3 regions of the Ruminococcus gauvreauii genome follow, and region 3 is predicted to be linked to each of the others. Evidence: riboswitches for the same ligand, from Rfam matches in the RefSeq annotation. Region 3 holds a riboswitch; each other region holds the start of a gene.
What was found. Region 3 has a riboswitch for thiamine pyrophosphate ahead of NQ502_RS15790 (energy-coupled thiamine transporter ThiT). Riboswitches for the same ligand answer to the same signal wherever they lie in the genome.

Region 1 (4,625 bases), 560 kb from region 3:
AAAGGCGCAGGAGAGAAGGCATTTGTCGGCGGAGCTGACATCAAAGAGATGAGCGAATTCGGATTTTATGAGGCAAGGGACTATGCCAAATTCGGCGGTGCCGTGCTTGAGAAAATTCATCAGTTCAGAGTACCGGTTATCGCAGCGATCAACGGATACTGCCTTGGAGGCGGTGTAGAAGTGGCGCTTGCATGCGATATGCGTATTGCTGCTGAAAATGCAAAATTTGCATTCCCTGAAGTATCTCTTGGAATCATGACCGGAACCGGCGGATCTCAGAGACTGCAGGCGATCGTAGGGGAAGGAAGAGCGAGAGAGCTGCTGCTTACCTGCGACAGGATCGATGCTGAGGAAGCATACAGAATCGGACTTGTTAACAAAGTAGTACCAACTGAAAAGTTGATGGAAGAAGCAATGGTCATGGCAGAAAAAGTTGCCAAAAACGGACCGATCGCAGTTGCTACAATGAAGAAAGCAATCAATGTTGCCAGCGAGACAGACTATCCGACGAGTACAGAACACATGATTCTTTCCTTTGGTTCTCTGTTTACAACACAGGATGCACACGATGCTCTTTCCGCATTTGTTAATAAAGAAAAACTTGATCATTTCAATAATAAGTAATAGATGCGAACAGAGCTTTTGTAAGGTAAATAGGGAATGGGATTTATTTCTTGTAATTGTTAAAAAAATAACAACATAGAAAAGGAGAGAAAAAAATGAGACAGTTATTATTAAGAACTGAGATTCACAAATTTGACACATTTGAGGACTTTGCAAAGGAATTCGAAATCGGAGAAGGCGATTTATTATTCACGAATGAATTTCTGTATACGCCGAAAATGAAACCACTGGATCTGAAATGTGACGTCTATTTCCAGGAGAAATACGGAACAACAGAGCCTACAGATGAGATGTACAATTCTATCTTCAAAGATCTGAAAGATAAAGAGTACAAGAGAATCATCGCTGTCGGCGGCGGTACCGTTGTAGATATGGCAAAATGGGTAGCATCTGAGAAACCGGATGATATCGTTGATGCATATAAAGAAAATCCGACATTTAAGCCGAAACATAAAACAGAACTGATCATCTGCCCGACCACATGCGGAACAGGCAGTGAGGTGACCAATATCTCCATGATCTATCTGACAAAGACAAAGACGAAAAAAGGCTGCGCTAATGATGAATTATTTGCAGATTACGCAGTGCTGATTCCGGATCTTGTTAAGAGCCTGCCATATCAGCCATTCATGTACAGTGCGATCGACGCGCTGATCCATGCGGTTGAGAGCTACGTAGGACGCCGTCATACAGACCTGTCCAGAATGTTCGGCAGAAGAGCGATCGAACTGATCATGAACGGATTTACTCAGATGATCGAAAAAGGACCGGAATACAGACTGGAGATCATGGATGACTTTGTTCTCGGAAGCAACTATGCAGGTATCGCATTCGGTACTGCAGGCTGCAACGCTGTACATGCGATGAGTTTCCCGCTGGGCGGAATGTTCCATGTGGCACACGGTGAGTCCAATTACGAGCTGTTCACGACTGTTATGAAATACTACTACAAAATGAACCCGGATGGAGATATCAAAGAGATCAACCACGTACTGGCTGAGATCCTTGGCTGCGAGACAGAGGGCGCTGAAGTTTATGATAAGCTGGAAGAGGCACTCGCTGCACTGATCCGCAGAAAACCACTGTCTGAGTACGGCGTGACAGAAGAAATCTGTGATCAGATGGCTGAACTGGTTATCGCAGAACAGCAGAGACTGATGACGAATACTTATGTGGAGATGGACAAAGAGGCAGTTAAGAGTCTGTACCTGCAGGTATTGAATGATTAATTGTCTTATAACTAAATAGTGAAAATATTAAGGGAGCTCTAAGAAGGGCTGAGAGGAGACTGTGCGTCTCGACCTTGTAACCTGATTTGGGTAATGCCAACGTAGGGAAATATTTCGGCGTATAGTTCAGTTGTGACTGTAAGGGATATATTACCTGCGTAATATATCCCTTAATTCATGTCATGGAAACTTTATAAAAGAATAAAAAAGGAGCACTATATGAACTATACAACACAGATGAATGCAGCGAGAAACGGAATCATCACGGACGCCATGAAGACAGTTGCGGATTACGAGCAGATAGATGCCGAACGCATCAGAGAACTGGTGGCAAAAGGGCAGCTTGCAATTCCGGCAAATAAAAATCATCAGTGTCTGAAGCCGTACGGTATCGGCGATATGCTGAAGACGAAGATCAATGTCAATCTGGGAACGTCGAAAGACTGTCTGGATATGGATGTGGAACTGGAAAAAGTGATGGAGGCAGTGAAAATGGGTGCCGAATCTATTATGGACTTGAGCTCTTTTGGAGATACACAGAAATTCCGGAGGAAGCTGACAGCCGAGTGCCCTGCTGTCATCGGCACTGTTCCGATCTACGATGCCGTTGTGTACTACAATAAAGCCCTGAGGGATATCACTTCTGATGAGTGGATCGATATTGTCCGTATGCACGCCGAAGATGGTGTGGATTTCATGACAATTCACTGCGGCATTAACCGGGCTACTGCGGAGCGTTTTAAAAAATCAAAACGCCATACCAATATCGTCTCCAGGGGCGGTTCCATCATATTTGCATGGATGGAACTGACCGGAAATGAGAATCCGTTTTTTGAGCGGTACGATGAACTGCTTGAAATCTGTCAGCAGTATGATGTGACACTCAGTCTCGGTGATGCCTGCCGTCCGGGCAGCATCGAGGATGCGGGTGACGTATCTCAGATTGAGGAGCTCGTAACTCTCGGAGAACTGACGACGAGGGCGTGGGAAAAAGATGTTCAGGTGATCATCGAAGGCCCGGGACATATGCCGCTCAATCAGATTCAGGCAAATATGGAAATTCAGAAGACGATCTGCAAAGGTGCGCCGTTTTATGTACTGGGACCGCTCGTGACGGATGTTGCACCGGGATATGATCATATTACGGCTGCGATCGGAGGAGCGATCGCTGCGACTTACGGAGCTTCTTTTTTGTGTTACGTGACGCCTGCAGAACATCTTCGCCTGCCTACCGTGGATGATGTAAAGGAAGGGATCATCGCCTCAAAAATTGCAGCCCATGCGGCTGATATTGCGAAAGGAATTAAGGGTGCCAGGGACTGGGATCACGATATGAGCGAGGCGAGGAGAGAGCTTGACTGGGAGCGCCAGTTTGAATTGGCAATGGATGGAGAAAAAGCCAGAAGGTACCGTGCAGAATCTACCCCCGAGCGTGAAGATACCTGTACGATGTGCGGAAAAATGTGTGCGGTGCGCAATATCAATAAAATTTTGCGCGGTGAAGACGTCGATATCATGGATTAACATTATTATTAAAATGTAGTAACAGTTCAGGTCGGCGGGGAAATTGGTGCAGAAAGCTGCGTCAAGCTTGCTTGTAAGTCGCTTTCTGCACCAATTTCCACATCGGATGAGCATCCGATGCTTCTTGACCGACTTTTTCGGTCTAGAAGATGCGCCGTCCTGGACAGTTACAAAAAGTGTTTGAAAATGGCAAAGTAAAAACAGCAGAACTCCACATAATAAATATGTCACCTGATATCCAAGGAAAGGAGTTTGCATTTATGGAAGGAAACGAATGTCTTGCGATAGCCAGTGTCCCCATGCAGAAATGGGGAGAAGTCTATCGGTTTTGTGAAGCATTAAAAGAAGGAACTGTTTTTCCTGTCTTAAATCTTCCGTTTTATGAGGCAGAATCTGTCACGAATCCGGCGAAGCAGCAGGAGAATCATCAGGAAATTGATCCCCGGCAGGCAGACCGTGAAACGCTGATGACAAAAATCAGCGAAGTCAGCTTTGCGCTGAATGACCTGACACTGTATCTGGATACACACTGCGAAGACAGTCAGGCGATCCGGCTGTTTGCAGAATGTGCAGCGCTGCGCGCTGATCTTCTGAAGATCTTCAGTGAACGGTTCTATCCGCTGACGCAGGCATGTCTTGCGAACTGCAGCTGCGAAAAAGAATGTGAGTCGGTGAACGGGGTGGCCTTTTCATGGGAATGTGGTCCTGCACCGTGGGAAGGAGCGTGTATCTGATGTGGAATTATGAAAGAAGATTACAATTTCCGGTAAAGATCACAAAAACATGTCCGAAGACGGCACAGCTGATCATCAGCCAGTACGGCGGACCGGATGGTGAACTGTCCGCGTCCATGCGGTATCTATCACAGCGTTATACCATGCCCGTTAAGGCTGTAGGAGGTCTTCTTACGGATATCGGCACGGAAGAACTTGCACACATGGAGATCATATGCGCCATGGTGTATCAGCTGACCAGGGACGTCACGATCGAGGATGCAAAGACAGCAGGGTTCGATGCCTATTATATTGACCATACAAAAGCACTGTGGCCGCAGGCGGCAGCGGGAGTTCCATTTACAGCACTGGAATTTCAGTCGAAAGGCGATGCCATTGCCGATCTCACCGAAGATCTCGCAGCCGAACAGAAGGCCAGGACGGTATACGATAACCTGCTCAGGATGATTCCGGATCCGGAAGTGAGAGAACCGCTGAAGTTCTTGAGAGCCAGAGAGATCGTCCATTTCCAGAG
Region 2 (4,625 bases), 210 kb from region 3:
ATGGCCGCCCTTTATCAATACCGCTCCATTTGTGAAATCTGCGATCTTCACAGCCGCCTTCTCCATATCCGCCGCTGTTTTTATTTCCATCCCGCATAGCACCTCCGCCTCCGGTATATTCGGCGTGATCACCTCCGCGAGCGGGATCAGCGTATGAACGAGAGTCTCAGCGGCATCCTCGGCCAGCAGCCGGCTTCCGCTCGTCGATACCATCACGGGATCCGTCACGATATGCTGCGCCCCGTATTCTTTTAATTTATCAGCGATCACCTCAATCAGCGCCGCCGAAGATACCATTCCGATCTTTACAGCGTCCGGATATATATCTTTAAAAATGCAGTCGAGCTGGTTTGCCAGAAATTCCGGCGTCACCTCCATGATCCCATAGACTCCCGTGGTATTCTGTGCCGTCAGTGCCGTAACCGCACTCATCGCATACAGCCCGTGTGCCGTGACTGTCTTGATATCCGCCTGAATGCCGGCTCCTCCGCTCGAATCACTGCCCGCAATCGTCAATACTGTCTTCATCAGATATTATATTCTCCTTCCATCAATTCACCAAAGTCGTAGATATAGCGGTCGGCAAGTGCGATCATGGCTTCCTTTTCGTATTCTGAATACCGGTCGTAGACGCCGACCGCAAGAAAGCCGCCTGCCCTGGCTCCCTCGATTCCTTTTAAAATATCCTCAAATACCGCGCTCTCCTTTGGTTTCACCTGCATTCTGGCAGCTGCCTCCTCATAGATATCCGGATACCCTTTACCGCGTGTTACATCGCGGACTGTGACGATGTGTTCAAAGTACCCGTCAATACCATTATTGACAAGCGCCGGTTTAAACAGTTCCTCATCCGACGAGGTAGCCGCCGCAATCCGAACGCCTCTTTCCTTCAGCAGTCCGAGATATTCCCGGACATTCGGTTTCAGTGCAACGGTATTTCGATAGGCATCTTTCGCCATGGAATACCATTCCTGTATGATCGCTTCCGGATCTTCCTTCAGTCCAAAGCGCTTCACTGTATAGTCTGCCGCCGCCTCAAATCCCATCGGTGTGACCGCCTCAAGATAGTCTTCGGGCAGGTCAAGGTTCCGTTTCCCTAAAAATTCGATATCGACCGTTTCCCAGACTCCCATCGAATCCAGAAGTGTGCCGTCCAGGTCAAAGATTGCCGCTTTAAATTCTCTCATTCTCTACTCCCTGAATTTTGATACCATCTCTCTTGCCGCCTGTTCGATGTCCTCTGCTGCAATAACAGCGGATACGACCGCCAGGCCGTCGATTCCGGTATCCTTAAAATGATGCACTGTTTTCTGATTAATCCCCCCGATGACAACGATCGGTACGTCTGCGGCACTGCGGATCGCCCTCAGTTCTTCCATCGTAACGGGGCGCGCATCTGTCTTGGTATCCGTCGGAAACATCGCCCCGACTCCCAGATAGTCTGCACCGTCTTTCACCGCCTGCTCTGCCTCGGAGACCTTCGCGGCAGACACCCCTACGATCTTATCCTCTCCAATGATACTGCGCACCACACTGGCCGGAAGATCACTCTGTCCCACATGGACACCGTCCGCATCGATTGCAAGCGCGATATCCACGCGATCATTGATAATCAGCGGCACCTGGTATTTTCTTGTGATCTCACGGATGTTCACCGCCGCCTGATAAAATTCTCTCGAAGAACAATGCTTCTCCCTGAGCTGGACAACCGTACATCCGCCTTTGATCGCCTTCTCAACCGCCTCCTCCAGCGTTTCCGTACTCATCAGTTCCCTGTCCGTGCACAGGTACAACGTATAATCAATGTTTTGCTTCTTCAATTTTTCCCATCTCCTCTATCATCTGTTCATTCAGCATGGACAATGCATCCATCAGTGCCACGCGAAAACTGCCGGTTCCCATGTGTCCCGCCTTTTCATACGCAATTTCGCCGGCAATACCCATGGACATCACACCCGCGGCCGCCGCCGTGAATGCGTCCTGTTTCATTCCCGCATAGCCGCCCGTAACTGCGCTTGCCATGCATCCGGTTCCTGTAATCTTCGAGAGCATTGGATGTCCGTTGAATATCCTGACGGCACGGGCGCCGTCCGAGACCACATCGACAGCTCCTGTGACGGCGACTGTGCAGGAGAGCTTCTCCGCCGCCGTTTTTGCCACCGCAAGTGCATCTTTGTCACTGTCCTCCTCCGAGGTATCTACCCCCTTGGTGGACGCGGACAGGCCTGCCACATAAGACACCTCCGAGAGATTTCCCCGAAGAATGCTGATCTCAACCTGCTCCAGAATCCTCTGCGTAGTCTCGTTCCGGAGCTTTGACGCTCCCGCGCCCACCGGGTCAAAGACGACGGGAATCCCCAGCTCATTTGCTCTCTTCCCCGCCAGGATCATGGATTCTATGGTTCTCTGGTTTAACGTCCCGATATTGATGACCAGCGCAGAGGATATGGCAGTGATATCTGCCGCTTCCAACATGTCATCCGCCATGATAGGTGAAGCTCCGATCGCAAGTAGGGCGTTCGCACAGTCATTGACTGTCACGTAATTTGTTATGTTATGGACAAGAGGGACTGTATTTCTCATCCCGGTATTCAGTTTCGCTGCTTCCTGTTTTACACTCATACTTTTCTCTCCTTTTTCTTTAGAATTATAATTGCAAACGAAAAAAATGCCCGGGTGCAAATCCCCAGACATTCTACTTCCAACTGTGTTTGTTTGCTCCCTACGACGGTATTAACCGACAGGTTCAAAGGGTCAGGTGCGCCACGTGACGTGCGCCGCCTTCTCAACTGCATCAGTTCCCCTGCAATTATAAAATTGTAATAGTATTATAGCAACATTGACTTCTGTTTGCAAGCTTTGCAGAGCAGCCCTGTTAAATATTGCTGAAACACTTGATTTTTCATGAAAAACTGCTATAATAAAATACATGCAGATATAGTTTATCGGTAGAATGCTAGCTTCCCAAGCTGGAGAGGGGGGTTCGATTCCCCTTATCTGCTGTCGGTTTGAAAGCGGAATAGCTTTCCTTTTTGGAGGGCTATTCTTTTTTATGTTACGAATACGCAGACATCCAAAGAATCATAAGGAGGGAAGAATGGCAAAAGAAAAAAGCAGCAAAATCACATTTACGGAGGGCTCTGTTTTTCAGGCTATTGTACGGTTTGCCCTGCCTGTGCTGGGCGCCCTGGTGCTTCAGGCAGCATACGGAGCAGTCGATCTGCTGGTAGTCGGCCAGTTCGGTGATGCCAGCAGCATATCAGCGGTTGGAACCGGAAGCGCGTTTATGCAGATGGTAACTTTCATTATAACCAGCCTTGCCATGGGCGCAACGGTCGTCATAGGGCAGCATATCGGTGAAAAAAAGCCGGAGGAATCCGGTAATACGGTCGGCACCTCCATCGTACTGTTTGTAATCATCGGGATCATAGTGACGATACTGCTGGAGGTGTTTGCAGGAAACATCGCACATCTTCTGCAGGTACCGGCGGAATCTTTTGACAAGGCAGTCACTTATATCCGTATCTGTTCCGGCGGTATTCTGATCATCATCGCGTATAATGTAATCAGCAGTATCCTCCGCGGTGTCGGCAACGCCAATCTTCCGTTCCTGTTCGTCGGAATCGCATGCATTGTCAATATTGTCGGAGACCTGCTGCTTGTCGGGGTCTTTAAAATGGACGTAACCGGAGCCGCAATCGCTACCATCGCGGCACAGGGGGTGTCGGTGATCGCCTCTCTGCTGGTTCTGAGACGTCAGAATCTCCCCATCTCCTTTTCCCTTCAGCAATGCAGGATATTCGTCAGAGAACTGCGGCTGATCCTGAAAATAGGCGTACCGATCGCCCTGCAGGAGACCACGGTACAAATCTCCTTCCTGGTGATCAACTCCATCATCAACGGTATGGGCCTTCAGCCATCGGCGGGATACGGCGTTGCCCAAAAAATCGTCTCCTTTATCATGCTGGTGCCGGCCTCCGTCATGCAGAGTGTCTCAGCCTTCGTCGCACAGAATGTGGGGGCAGGCAAAATGGACCGCGCCAAAAAAGGATTCTACACTGCAATGTTCTCCGGCATAGCAGTCGGAATCGTGATGTTTGTGGCCGGCTTCTTCGGGGGTGCCGGGCTGTCCGCTGCATTCACGTCCGATCAGGCGGTGATCACGCAGAGTGCCAGCTATCTGAGGGGCTTTTCGGCAGACTGTATCCTCACCTGTGTATTATTCAGCAGCATCGGATATTTTAATGGCTGCGGCAAAAGCATTCCCGTCATGCTGCAGGGAATCACATCCGCATTCTGCATCCGTATCCCGGTATCAATACTGATGTCCCGGCTTCCTGGTGCATCTCTGATGCTGGTCGGTCTTGCCACGCCGATCACGACGGTATACGGCATTGTCTTTTTCCTGATTTGTTTCAGGCGGCTGAAACAAAAGTAGCTGTACATATCTGATAGTGCTGAAATAGAAAGTCCGATTTCCCCAGGGTGAGAATCCCTGTATCCGGAAATCGGACTTTTTTCAAAAAACTTATGACGCTTTCAGGAATATTACATCTGCGCTGCTCAGGCAACTCTGCACTTTAGCATTCTCATCTCATGCTCCAATACATTCAGCCTGATGTTCT
Region 3 (4,625 bases):
GGGCAATACGGTACTTGTGGTGGAGCACGACAAAGATGTCATCTCTATCGCGGACTATGTAATTGATGTGGGGCCTCTGGCGGGGCAGAGCGGCGGGGAGATCGTGTTTGCGGGCAGTTATCAAAAGCTGCTGAAAGCCGATACCCTTACAGGCAGGGCAATGCGGCAGAAAATGCCGCTGAAGCCAAATCCCCGACAGCCGGCGGGCATGCTGCCCGTCCGAAATGCCTGCCTCCATAACCTGAAACATGTAGACGTGGACATCCCACTTGGGATTATGACCGTTGTGACCGGCGTGGCCGGTTCGGGAAAGAGCACGCTGATCTCCGAAGTGTTTGCCAGCCAGTATGAAAGCGATATTGTGATGGTGGACCAGGGCCCCATCACGGCGACAAACCGCTCCACGCCTGCATCCTACCTCGGCTTTTTTGATGAAATACGGAAACTGCTGGCGCGGGAGAGCGGAAAGCCGGACGGCCTGTTCAGCTTCAATTCCACAGGTGCATGCCCGGTGTGCGGCGGCAAGGGGGTTATCGTGACAGAACTTGCTTTCATGGACCCGATTGTGACAGAGTGCGAGACCTGCGGGGGACTGCGTTATAATCAGGAGGCACTCGCCTGTACCTACAAAGGAAAAAATATTGTGGAGCTTTTGAGCCTGACTGCTTCACAGGCGCTGGAAGTGTTCGAGGATGCCGGAATCAGAAGACGGCTGAAGGTGATGAAGCAGGTGGGTCTATCCTATCTGACACTGGGACAGCCGCTTGGCACGCTGTCCGGCGGCGAACGCCAGAGGATCAAGCTGGCGAAGAAACTGGGGAAGAGGGGCAAAATTATTGTGATGGACGAGCCAACCACCGGCCTGCACATGTCTGATATCCAGAATCTGATGGAGCTGTTCGATATGATCGTGTCCCGTGATAACACCCTGGTGGTGATCGAACACAATCTTGACGTGATGAAACAGGCGGATTGGATTATCGACATCGGACCGGACGGAGGCAAAAATGGGGGCGAGGTGGTATTTGCAGGAACCCCGATCGATATGGTGAGAAACGCAAACACGCTGACCGCCGATAGCCTTAGGGCCTCGTGTGAACGGTGAGACAGCAAAGAAAAACAGAGTTTGGACAAAGGAATGGTGGTAGATTAAGAATGAATGAAGATTATGAATTGCTGAAAAAGCTGGACAGACTGCACACAACAGAATTGGGTGTGGCGAGAATAAAAAGGAATCTGTCTTTAGATACAGAGAATGTGGTCGAATGGTGCAAAATAAAAATCAATTCTCCCAATGCTGTTATCACAAGAAACGGGAAAAACTGGTATGTGAGAACGGACGGCTACATCATCACGGTAAACGCATATAGTTATACCATTATCACGGCACATGCTGCGAAATGAAAAGATGCATCTTCTATTGACATTCTCAGGTCAGATGCTATAATCAGAAAAGAATAACATACAGTATTCAGCTAGGGGAGCCTTCGGGCTGAGAGAACCATACGTGTTGACCCTCACTACTTGATCCGGACCATACCGGCGTAAGGAAGCAGTGTAATAATCAGTAGAACCCTCCTGAATTCTGTCTAAGGAGGTTTTTTTGATGTCATTTTTTGTTAATGCTTCAGAGGATGGATATACGCTCACGTCAGGGGGATACGCGGCTGTAGGGATACTGCTGGCTGCTTTGCTGATCCTGGCTTCGGTTATTGCTGGCAGAGGAAAAAGAAAACACATGAATGCACGTCAGCTGGTGTTCTGTGCCATGTCGGTTGCTCTGGCATCCGTGTTGTCCATGCTGAAGGTCTATGAATTCCCGTTCGGCGGTGCGGTGACGCTTTGCAGCATGCTGTTTATCTGCCTGCCGGGATATTTTTACGGTCTGGGGGCCGGGCTTTTAAGCGCGACAGCCTATGGCGTGCTGCAGTTTCTGCTGGGACCCTATATTCTGTTTCCGATACAGATCATTGTCGACTATCTGCTTGCTTTCGGTGCATTTGGACTCTCCGGACTCTTTGCAAAGTCCAGGCGGGGGCTGCTGAAGGGGTATCTCATCGGTATCCTGGGACGCTATGTATTCTCGGTTCTCTCCGGATGGCTGTTTTTCGGGGAATATGCGTGGGCAGGATGGGGTGCACTGTCGTATTCACTGGTATATAATGCCGCATACATATTTGCAGAGGGGATACTGACAATCGTGATCCTGCTGATTCCGTCTGTCAGCAAAGCCCTGGCACGGGTAAAAGAGATGGCGATCAATTAATCAATAATTTTTGTTTTAAAAACTATTCACGATGTCTTCTTTGAGACAGAAACGATTCTTGTCAGCAGTCAGGAGTCCCTCTCTCTGCATTTTACTCAGTTCATTGGACATGGCACTGCGGTCGACACTCAGATAGTCCGCAAGCTGCTGACGGTTAAACGGTATGGTAAATTCAAAACATCCGTGGCGGGCAGCCTGAAATGACAGATAGGACATCAGTCTGCCCCGGATGGATTTCGATGATGTGTGGAAAATACGGCGTGACAGGTTCAGATTTTTCCGGGCAGAGATGGTGAGCAGGTTGCTGACCAGCCTGCTGTGGTGCTGACAGGCGTTGGGACAGGTCTTCAGCACACGTCCGATATTTAAAAATAAGATTTCAGATGCTTCGGCGGCAATCACACTCACCATCAGCGGTTCACCCGGGACACAGGCATACGTCTCTGCAAATACCTGGCCTGGCCCAACGCTGTCCAGAATACTTTTATTTCCCCACAGATCATCATTTTCAATCTGCACCCGGCCTGACAGCACGATGCCGAGAGACTGAACAACGTCACCGGAGCGGTAGATGGCTTCACCTCTTTTAAACGTTTTTTGTTCACAGCCCAGACAGTCTAATATAATCTTGATCTCTTCAGGAGAATCCCCTCGAAACAGTAAAGTCTTTGATAAAAAAATATAATCCATTTTTCACTCCTTTGTTGTTTTAACAACATACTTGTTGGAATGATTCTATTATACTGTACCCATAAAGTCAAGATAACAGACGGGAGGAAAACAAAATGGTTCGAAGAATTATCCAGATAGATGAAGAAAAATGTAATGGATGCGGCCTGTGTGCGGATGCCTGTCACGAGGGTGCGATAGGGATCACGGATGGAAAAGCGAGGCTGCTGCGGGATGACTACTGTGACGGTCTGGGCGATTGTCTTCCCGCCTGTCCGGTCGATGCGATACATTTCACAGAGCGTGAGGCGGCCGATTACGACAAGGAGGCTGTCGCTGCCAACCAGAAGCAAAAGATGGCGGTCCGACAGCCCGTGCCCGCGGCGGCGTCCGAGCTTGGACAATGGCCGGTGCAGATAAAGCTGGTGGCCGCAAATGCTCCTTTTCTTGCGGGAGCAGACCTGTTGATCGCAGCTGACTGTACAGCATATGCATACGGGGATTTTCACCGGGAATTTATGCGCGGCAGAGTAACGCTGGTCGGATGTCCAAAGCTTGATGAAACCGATTACAGTGATAAGCTGACGGAAATCATCAGTCAGAACCAAATCAGAAGCGTGACGGTGGTCCGGATGGAAGTTCCGTGCTGTTCCGGTATCGAACATGCTGCGGTGACAGCGCTTGAAAACAGCGGAAAACGTATTCCATGGCAGACGGTTACCATTTCTAAAGATGGGCGTGTCTTAGGATAAATAAGAATTACAATATGAGAAGAAGAGAGGAGATTCTATTATGAGTCAAAAAATGTTTTGTTTTCAGTGTGAACAGACAGCAGGGTGTTCCGGCTGTACAGGTAATGCGGGCGTCTGCGGTAAATCCGCAGGTACGGCGAGACTGCAGGATGAGCTGACAGGGGCGTTGATCGGACTGGCCCGTGCCTGCGCCGGCAATCCCAAAACAGAGAATACAGATCAGATCATCATCGACGGATTGTTTGCAACCCTTACCAATGTTAATTTTAATGATGAGACTCTTCGCAGCCTTATCGGCCGCGTAAATGGTGAGAAGACGATCGTTGTGCCGGGTTGCAGCGCATGCGGCTCCCCGTGCAAAGATACGGAAAATTATGATATGGAGAAACTGTGGAGTGACCAGGAGGACATCCGTTCCCTGAAATCACTGATTCTGTTCGGCATACGAGGCGTCGCTGCATATGCCTATCACGCAGCGGTTCTGGGCTACACAGATGAAGAAGTCAACAACTTTTTTTACAAGGCGCTCTCAGCCATCGCAGAGGACTGGGGAATGGAAGAACTGCTTCCTTTGGTGATGGAAACAGGAAAAGTGAATTTAAGCTGTATGGAGCTGCTTGACCGCGCAAATACTGAGACATTTGGAACGCCGGCTCCGGCTGAAGTGTCGTTATCCGTGGAGAAGGGACCGTTCATCGTGATCACCGGCCATGATCTGTATGATCTGAAGCTGCTGCTTGAGCAGACGGAAGGCAAGGGGATCAATGTGTATACGCATGGTGAGATGCTGCCCGCGCATGCTTATCCGGAGCTTAAGAAGTATGCTCATCTCAAAGGCAACTTTGGTACTGCATGGCAGAATCAGCAGAAAGAATTTGCAGACCTGCCGGCACCGATCCTGTTTACAACAAACTGCCTGATGCCGGTGAAAGACAGTT

Region 1: it holds a riboswitch for thiamine pyrophosphate, as region 3 does, so the genes downstream of both, thiC (phosphomethylpyrimidine synthase ThiC) here and NQ502_RS15790 (energy-coupled thiamine transporter ThiT) in region 3, are expected to answer to the same signal.
Region 2: it holds a riboswitch for thiamine pyrophosphate, as region 3 does, so the genes downstream of both, thiM (hydroxyethylthiazole kinase) here and NQ502_RS15790 (energy-coupled thiamine transporter ThiT) in region 3, are expected to answer to the same signal.

The regions. Positions count from the first base shown of each region.
Region 1 is NZ_CP102290.1:3,895,815-3,900,439, forward strand. Features, by position in the region: gene NQ502_RS18205 (enoyl-CoA hydratase/isomerase family protein) at 1-624, shown strand, start outside; gene NQ502_RS18210 (4-hydroxybutyrate dehydrogenase) at 720-1,853, shown strand; TPP riboswitch at 1,873-1,978, shown strand; gene thiC (phosphomethylpyrimidine synthase ThiC) at 2,073-3,377, shown strand; gene NQ502_RS18220 (spore coat protein CotJB) at 3,638-4,111, shown strand; gene NQ502_RS18225 (manganese catalase family protein) at 4,111-4,625, shown strand, end outside.
Region 2 is NZ_CP102290.1:3,550,477-3,555,101, reverse strand. Features, by position in the region: gene thiD (bifunctional hydroxymethylpyrimidine kinase/phosphomethylpyrimidine kinase) at 1-528, opposite strand, end outside; gene NQ502_RS16725 (HAD family hydrolase) at 528-1,187, opposite strand; gene thiE (thiamine phosphate synthase) at 1,191-1,820, opposite strand; gene thiM (hydroxyethylthiazole kinase) at 1,801-2,622, opposite strand; TPP riboswitch at 2,703-2,815, opposite strand; tRNA gene NQ502_RS16710 (tRNA-Gly) at 2,932-3,002, shown strand; gene NQ502_RS16705 (MATE family efflux transporter) at 3,098-4,438, shown strand; gene NQ502_RS16700 (apolipoprotein A1/A4/E family protein) at 4,564-4,625, opposite strand, start outside.
Region 3 is NZ_CP102290.1:3,339,336-3,343,960, forward strand. Features, by position in the region: gene NQ502_RS15780 (ATP-binding cassette domain-containing protein) at 1-1,105, shown strand, start outside; gene NQ502_RS15785 (DUF3781 domain-containing protein) at 1,156-1,404, shown strand; TPP riboswitch at 1,468-1,568, shown strand; gene NQ502_RS15790 (energy-coupled thiamine transporter ThiT) at 1,607-2,266, shown strand; gene NQ502_RS15795 (Crp/Fnr family transcriptional regulator) at 2,282-2,956, opposite strand; gene NQ502_RS15800 (ATP-binding protein) at 3,052-3,687, shown strand; gene hcp (hydroxylamine reductase) at 3,728-4,625, shown strand, end outside.